Maricaulis maris MCS10: one gene and its partner. The protein of the gene in region 1 interacts with the protein of each later gene in a pairwise test. Links are inferred from orthologs where the notes say so. Each region holds a gene or a part of one and is shown on either strand. Other genes may lie near its edges.

Region 1 (3,921 bases):
ACGCGACGACTGGCGCAACCGTCAGGAAAGTGCTGCCTCCGAACTGGCGACGGCGCGCGAGGCGCTGGCCCGGCTTGATGGTGTGGTCGAGGAGCGCGACCGCCTGCGGGTCTCGCTGGAAGCGGTCACGGTCGAGCGCAACGGGCTCAATGCCAGCCATGAAGCGCTCAAGACCGAGCATGACGCGGCCCTGCGCCATCATGATGAAAAGCTGGCCGAGCTGGAAAAGGCCCGCGAGCGTCTCAACGACCAGTTCAAGCTGACCGCCGCGGAAATCCTGAAAGCCTCGGGTGCCGAGCTGAACAAGCAGAGCACGGAAAGCCTGCAAACCCTGCTCAAGCCGCTGCGCGAACAACTCACCGATTTCCGCTCGAAAGTGGAGAAGGATGCCGAGCAACGCCACGGTCATGCCGGCGAGATCAAGCAATTGATGGAGACCGTGCGCAAGGACGCCTCGCGGATGTCGGACGACGCCCAGAAGCTGGCCAATGCGCTGCGCTCCTCCTCCAAGGTGCAGGGCGATTGGGGCGAGATGGTGCTGGCCTCGATCCTCGAACGCGCCGGCCTGCTGGAGAATGAGCACTTCCACACCCAGTCCACCGAGCGCAATGCCGAGGGTGCGCTTTTGCGTCCCGACGTGATCGTCGACATGCCGGGCGGGCATCGCCTGGTGATCGACAGCAAGGTCTCGCTGGTCGCGTTCGAGCGCTGCGTGAATGCCGAGGATGACGAGATCCGGACGGCAGCGCTGAAACAGCACATCGCCTCGGTCCGCGCCCATATCAAAGCATTGGGCGAGAAGGATTATGCCAAGCTCTATGAGGGCGTGAACTTCACCTTGATGTTCATTCCGCTGGAAGGCGCGGCCTCGCTGGCGCTGCAGAATGACCCGGAATTGTCGGCCTATGCCTGGGACCGCAATGTGATGATCGCGACACCCACGACCTTGATGATGGCCATGCGCACGGTTGGAAACCTGTGGACGATCGACCGCCAGAACCGGCACGCCATCGACATCGCCGATCGTGCCGGCGCCCTCTATGACAAGTTTGAAGGCTTCGTCGGCGATCTCGAGACGGTCGGCAAGCGCATCGACGGGGCCAAGGACGCCTGGGCGGCGGCCAAGGGCAAGCTGGTTGAGGGTCGTGGCAATCTGGTGCGCCAGACCGAAATGCTCAAATCTCTGGGCGCCAATGCCCGCAAATCACTGCCGGCCGAGTATCTCGATGCGGCGGGCGCCGATGAAGCGACCGAGAGCGGCGGTGGCAAATCCGCCCCCAAGCCAGCCCCCAAGCCAGCCCTCGCAGCACCGGAAGCGGTCGATTCTTGATCCTGAAAGCCAGTGCGACTATCTAGGGCCCATGGCCATACGCGAAATCCTCACCGTTCCCGATCCCATCCTCAAAGAGGTGTCCCAACCCGTTGATCAGGTTGATGACGACCTCCGCGAGCTGATGGATGACATGCTGCAGACCATGTATGCCGCCGACGGCATCGGTCTGGCGGCGATCCAGGTCGGCGTGCCCAAGCGGGTGATCGTGATGGACCTTGCCGGGTCCGACGAGGAGGCGAAGCCGCGCTATTTCGTCAATCCGGTCCTGTCCGATCCGTCCGACACGCTGAAACCCTATGAAGAGGGCTGCCTGTCGGTGCCGACCGTCTATGACGAGATCGAGCGCCCGGACCGGATCCACATCCAGTATCTCGATTATGACGGGAATGAATGCGAGGAGATCGCTGAAGGCATGTTCGCCGTCTGCATCCAGCACGAGATGGACCATCTCGAAGGCGTGCTCTTCATCGACTACCTGTCGCGCCTGAAACGCCAGCGTGCGGTCCAGAAGGTGAAGAAGGTCGAGAAGTCGAAAGACCGCGACGCGGCCTAGAACTTCCCGGCCTGAAAATCCGTCACCGCCTGGTGCAGTTCCGCTTCGGTGTTCATCACGAAGGGGCCGTAACGGGCGACCGGCTCATTGATCGGCTTGCCGGCGACGAGCAGAAGGCTGGCGCCTTGCGGCCCCGCTTTCAGCTCGATCCGGTCGCCATCTTCCAGGACGCCGAGATCCGGATCCTCGACCCGGCCTTCGCCGGTCGAGACCATGCCCTTGTAGACAGCGATGAAGGCGGTGTGTCCGGGATCGATACTCTCTTCCAGCGTGGCGCCGGGTTCGAGCACGATGTCGATCAGGGTCGGCTGGATGGCGACTGATCGGGCCGGACCTGTCACGCCGGTTGATGTGCTGCCGGCCAGCACGCGCAGGCTCGCCCCGGTGCGGGTTTCCACCGGGATCTGTGTGCGGTCGAATTCCTGATAGCCCGGATCGGTCATCTTCAGCGCGCCGGGCAGATTGACCCAGAGCTGGAAGCCCCAAAGGCGGCCTTCATCCTCGATCGGTTGTTCGGAATGCACGATGCCGCGACCGGCGGTCATCCACTGGATGCCGCCGCCCTCGATCACGCCGGAATGGCCCTTATTGTCGCCATGCCGCATCCGGCCTTCCAGCATGATGGTGACGGTCTCGAAACCGCGATGCGGGTGGTTGGGAAAGCCGGCCATGTAGTCCGCGCTGTCGTCGGTGCGGATCTGGTCGAGCATCAGGAATGGGTCCAGGTCCATCAGGCCGCGATGCCCCAGCATGCGCGTGAGTTTGACACCGGCGCCGTCCGAAGTCGGCAAGCCCCGCGAGACCTTGGTGATCCGTCGTGTCCGGGTGAGCGTGTCGGTGGCGGTCATGGCGGCGTTTTCCTGTCTGGGCGGCGGGTCAGGACCAATCATTCTCCGACAAGATAGGTATTTTTCCGACAAGCGCCATGAGCCTGCGCGAAAGAGATTGTTTCCATGTGGGAAGGGATAGGGCAGTTTGGGTCGGTCTGAGGAGGAAATTATGCGTCTGTCTTGCCTTGTTTTGCTGTCATTTGTCCTAGCTGCGTGCTCACCGGCTGCTCCACCAGCCGACTCCTCCTTTTTCGCCAGCCTCTCGCAATTGTGCGGTCAGGCCTTCGAGGGGCGTGTGGTCAGTGATGATCCGCGTGATGCGGATTGGGCCGAACAGCGTCTGGTGATGCATGTGCGCGAATGTTCGGCGGGGCAGATTCGGATTCCGCTGCATGTTGGCGAGGATCGCTCCCGGACCTGGGTGATCACCCGTGAGGCCGCGGGCTTGCAGCTCAAGCATGACCACCGCCACGAGGACGGCTCTGAGGACGTGTTGTCGCAATATGGCGGCTCGACGATCGTGCCGCCCACCGAGCGTCGTGCCGAGTTTCCTGCCGACCAGTTCAGCCGCATGCTGTTTGACCGCGAGGGCATCGCAGTCTCGATGGCCAATGTCTGGTCGATGACGCTGACCGAGACCAGTTTTACCTACGGTCTTGATCGCCCGGACCGGCATTTCGCTGCCGAGTTCGATCTGACCAACCCGGTCGACGCCCCGCCGCCGCCCTGGGGTGCCGAATAGCCGCAAGCCGGCTCCGTTTCCGGAACCGGCTCACCTCGACGGTGCGCCGGGAGACGGGTCCCCCAGACGCAATGGCCGGCGGCTCAGCGATTAATCGTGCTGTTCGGTGTCCACATGGCATTCGCCAGTGGCCGTCGTTTCGACATTGGCTGCAGCGGCTTCGCAGGCATTGCCATAGGTTTCGCCATCAGCACCGCAAACCGGCGCATATTCCTGTGTGCAGCTGATCTCGGCGGCGACCTCGGCAATCGTCATGTCGACATTGGCCGGGGCCGGTTCGGCCGTCATCTCTGTCCGGGTATCGGTGAAAGTTTCGCTGGTCGCCGGAGTTGGTGTTTCGGCGTTGTCCTGGGCGGCAGAAACCGTGTCCGGTGCCGAGCAGGCCATCAGAAGCGCGCCGCCGAAAATGGCAGCGGTAACTTGCATACGCATGGGGGTGTCCTTGACCCTCGTGCCATGATTG
Region 2 (3,955 bases), 2.6 Mb from region 1 along the record:
CGTCGAAATTCCGGTAGAGATTGATGCCAGGGCCAAATCCGGTCTTGCGGTAGGCATCGGCATAGATCGCACGATCCTCCGGCCTCACGACGATCCGCTTCTCCGCCCGACCGTCAAAGGCCGCGAACTGTGCAGGGATGTGCGTGATTTCCGGATAGTAGTCTTCCAGCTTTCCGACTTTCGGAGGGGCGCCAAAGATGAAGGCGAAGAAATCGTCTTCCTTGCCCTCGAACACGCCTTCCGCAAATCCGGGCTCCTGAAAGCGCAGGATATAGTGATCCTCGCCGCCAATTTCGCGGAAGGCCTCAGTCGGCGGCTGGGCGCCACGCGGCAGGTGTGGGGTGTTGACGCCAATGACGCCATCAAATCGGTCCGCTGCCAGCATGGCCGCATGCCAGGTGATGATGCCGCCCCAGTCATGGCCGACCCAGACGGCTTTTTCATGCCCGAGGGCGTCCAGCAATCCGGTCAGATCGGCGATCAGCGCATCAATTGCGTAGGCGTCGATCCCGTCGGGACAGTCGGAACCGCCAAAACCGCGCAGATCCGGCGCGATCACGCGATAGCCGGCTTCGGCCAGGACGCTGATCTGGTTCTTCCAGGAATAGGCCAGCTCCGGCCAGCCATGAACCAGCAGGAGTGGTTGGCCAGCCTCCGGACCGGCAAGGTGAACCGACAGTTCGATACCATTGGTGGCGATCCGTTGTGGCGCCGGAAAATCAGTCATGGAGAATCCTCGGTTCCGGCCTCGAATTCACTTCGAGATCAATCGCTTGCTGCCCAACAGCAAAGGCCAGCCGACCAGCCTGGTCAAGGGTGGTCGTGCGCGAGGCGACGCTAGTCAGCCGCAGCGGCCAGTTTTCGTTCGCGGCGCAGTTGGCTCCAGGTGAAACATCCGACGCCGGACCAGATGAAGGCGAAAGTGATCAGATGGCCCGTTTCGAAGGTCTCTCCGGTCAGGATGCCGATCGTGAATTGGAGGGTCGGCGCGATGAATTGCAACAGCCCCATGGTCGAAAGGCGAAGTCCCCGGACCCCGATCGTGTAAAGCAGGAGTGGCACGACGGTGACCAGTCCGGCGGCCATGAGAAGCCCTGCCTGGGAAGGGTTCTCGGTGAAGTGCCCCGCGCCGCTGACCTGCAGCCAGACCAGGCCGATGATCGCGAAGGGGAAGAGGAACAAGGTTTCCCACAACAGGCCTGCCCGCCCGTCGACCGCGGCGACTTTGCGCAGATATCCATAGGCGGTGAATGTGGTGGCCAGCATCAGCGACAGCCACGGGACTTCGCCGACCGTGATGATCTGGTTGGCGACCCCGAGTGCTGCCAGCGCGATGGCGGCGATGCGCCAGGGGCCCAGCGGTTCGCGCAGGATGATGACGCCGACCGCAACGCTCATGAGCGGGTTGATGTAATAGCCCAGCGAAGCCTGAAGGACATGCCCGGTATTGACCGCGAATATGAAGCCCCACCAATTCACCGAGATCAGGGCGGACGTTGCCAAAAGGGTCAGCAGGGTGCGGCGGTCCGAGAGGACGCCAAGCGAGGCGCGCAATCGTCCGGACAGCGCGAGAGAGCCCGCCAGCAGAGGCACGGCCCACACGACCCGGTGCAGTATGATCTCTACCGCACTGGCAAATTCGAGCGTTTGGAAGAAGAGCGGAGAAATGCCCCAGATCAGATAGCCTGAGAGACCGGCTGCGAGGGCGCGCCGCATATCGGTCGATGTGTCGGTAGACATGCGGACTCCTTGGTCGATGACTGACACCGCACATAGGGAGCCCGCCTGTCGATGGCGACCCGCTTGTTGCGCATGGCTGCCTTGCGGCGCCGGGCTGATCAGCCCGCCTTGCCCAGAAGGCCCTTGTTGAGGAGCCCTTCGGCAATCTGCACGGCGTTCAGGGCGGCACCCTTGCGCAGATTGTCTGACACGATCCAAAGCGCGAGCCCGTTCTCGACGGTCGGGTCCTCGCGGACGCGGGATACGAATGTCGCAAACTCGCCCACACATTCGACGGGGGTGATGTAACCTTCATCCTCGCGCTTATCGATGACCATCAGGCCCGGGCTTTCGCGCAGCAGGTCGCGCGCCTCGCCCGACGACATCGGTGCTTCAAGTTCGAGGTGGGCGGCGATCGAATGGCCGACAAAAACCGGCACCCGCGCGCAGGTCGCGAACAGCTTGATCTTGGTGTCGAGGATCTTCTTGGTCTCCACCATCATCTTCCACTCTTCCTTGGTGGAGCCGTCTTCCATGAAGACGTCGATATGGGGGATGACATTGAAAGCGATCTGCTTGGTGAATGTCTGGGGCTCGATCGGGTCGTTGACGTAGATGCCCTTGGTCTGGGTCCACAATTCATCCATCGCGGCCTGGCCACCGCCGGACACGGACTGGTAGGTCGCGCAATTGACGCGTTTGATTCCGACGCGGTCATGGATCGGTTTGAGGGCAACCACGAGCTGGATCGTCGAGCAGTTCGGGTTGGCGACGATCCGCTTCTTGCCAACGCCGTCGAGCGCATCGAGATTGACTTCGGGTACCACCAGCGGAACGTCCGGATCCATCCGCCAGGCAGAGGAATTGTCGACGACAATGGCACCGGCCTTGGTGATTTTCGGGGCCCATTCCTTCGACACATCGCCGCCGGCCGACATCAGCACCAGATCGACGCTGGAAAAGTCGAAGGTTTCGGCATTCTTGCAGCGCAGGGTTCTGTCGCCATAGGAGAGCTCGACACCCATCGATTTCCGACTGGCCAGAGCGTGGACTTCGTCGGCAGGGAACAGGCGCTCAGCCAGAATGGTGAGCATTTCCTTGCCAACCGCACCCGTAGCGCCGAATACCGCGATTTTAACGCCCATTATTCTCGACCTTTCAGTTTGCCCGTTGTCCGATCCATGCCGACAGAAGAGGCATTAAACCCGGGACCGCGTCGTGGCTAGGGATGATGTCATGGCCGGGCATCGGTTTAGCGGCTCATTGTCTGAAAGTTCGATTTGGCACCAGATTTTGGACCGATCAACCGCAGTTGTTGACATGTTTGGTGAATTTGTGCCGATTGCGGACCGAATTTCCATATCGACGCCTCGGCAGTTCCGACGTTTCAGGCTGGTGTCTGACACAATGATACAAATGGATCTGCCGGCTGAACGGCCGGGGGAGGCCAACCGTGTCATGAGCAAGCCTGACAGTCTTCCAAGTGTGGCGGCATTTGGAATTGGCGTTAGCGACCTGGCCGCGTCGGCGGCGTTTTATGAAAACACGCTTGGAATGAAGCGCGTCCTGGATCTGTCCCTTGGCCATATGGACGAGGTCATCCTGTTGTTTCCGGATGGAGGCAGCGCCATTGCCCTGATGCACTGGACCGATGGCAGCGCTCGAAACTATGCTGACAATCCGGTGAAGATCGTCCTGAGAGTTGCTGACCCAAAGCTATTGGCAGAGCGGATCAGGGCGGCGGGTCTGCCTGTCATCCGTGACCCGGAGCCCGCAGCCGAAGTGGGCGGTGCCGTCGTCGGCTTCGCAAAGGACCCGGACGGGTATCTGATCGAGCTGCTTGAGTCGGTCTGACCGCGAGCTCGCCGCGTCAAAGCCGTCGCCAAATTCTCCAGGCCACCAGCCCAACGACGACCAATACGAATATCTCGAGCGCGTTTGCGCCCAGAAAAACAGGTGTGATCAGTCGCTGCATCAAACCCCACGGGCCATTGTAGATCGTATCGCCCTGTCTCCAGAAACCGACATAGACGGCACCGGCAACGAGTATCGCCACCCCGAAAAAGGCCAGGCGGATCATCGCGGCGGGGTCGAAGGAGCGACCGGATTCGGCTTGCTTGCGACGGTTGCGCCGGGATCGCTCGAGAAAGCCGCGCCGGGTCATTCACGATCCTCGCTGCGGCACTGGCAAAATGCTGAGGATAGGCTGGCCGCAGGGTTGCGGTAATCATCGATC

What was found. The genes of interacting proteins can lie anywhere in the genome.
Region 2: the proteins of def (region 1) and MMAR10_RS14825 interact in binary tests that used the Escherichia coli proteins (3 or more experiments, as listed by UniProt). The link is inferred for Maricaulis maris MCS10 from one-to-one orthologs.

Annotation. Positions count from the first base shown.
Region 1 is NC_008347.1:518,859-522,779, forward strand. What follows is about bases 337-3,123. They hold def (peptide deformylase), read left to right. Parts: upstream 337-1,361; coding sequence 1,362-1,886; downstream 1,887-3,123. Other genes in these bases: rmuC (DNA recombination protein RmuC), read left to right, coding at 337-1,330; MMAR10_RS02275 (pirin family protein), read right to left, coding at 1,883-2,734; MMAR10_RS02280 (hypothetical protein), read left to right, coding at 2,886-3,123. Also shown: more of rmuC, read left to right, coding at 1-336; more of MMAR10_RS02280, read left to right, coding at 3,124-3,458; MMAR10_RS02285 (Kazal-type serine protease inhibitor family protein), read right to left, coding at 3,549-3,890. UniProt on the Escherichia coli protein: Removes the formyl group from the N-terminal Met of newly synthesized proteins. Requires at least a dipeptide for an efficient rate of reaction. N-terminal L-methionine is a prerequisite for activity but the enzyme has broad specificity at other positions.
Region 2 is NC_008347.1:3,162,981-3,166,935, reverse strand. Bases 852-3,672 are described here. They hold MMAR10_RS14825 (aspartate-semialdehyde dehydrogenase), read right to left. Parts: upstream 2,865-3,672; coding sequence 1,839-2,864; downstream 852-1,838. Other genes in these bases: MMAR10_RS14815 (hypothetical protein), read right to left, coding at 3,590-3,672; MMAR10_RS16510 (VOC family protein), read left to right, coding at 2,956-3,573; rarD (EamA family transporter RarD), read right to left, coding at 852-1,740. Also shown: MMAR10_RS14835 (alpha/beta fold hydrolase), read right to left, coding at 1-727; more of rarD, read right to left, coding at 838-851; more of MMAR10_RS14815, read right to left, coding at 3,673-3,883.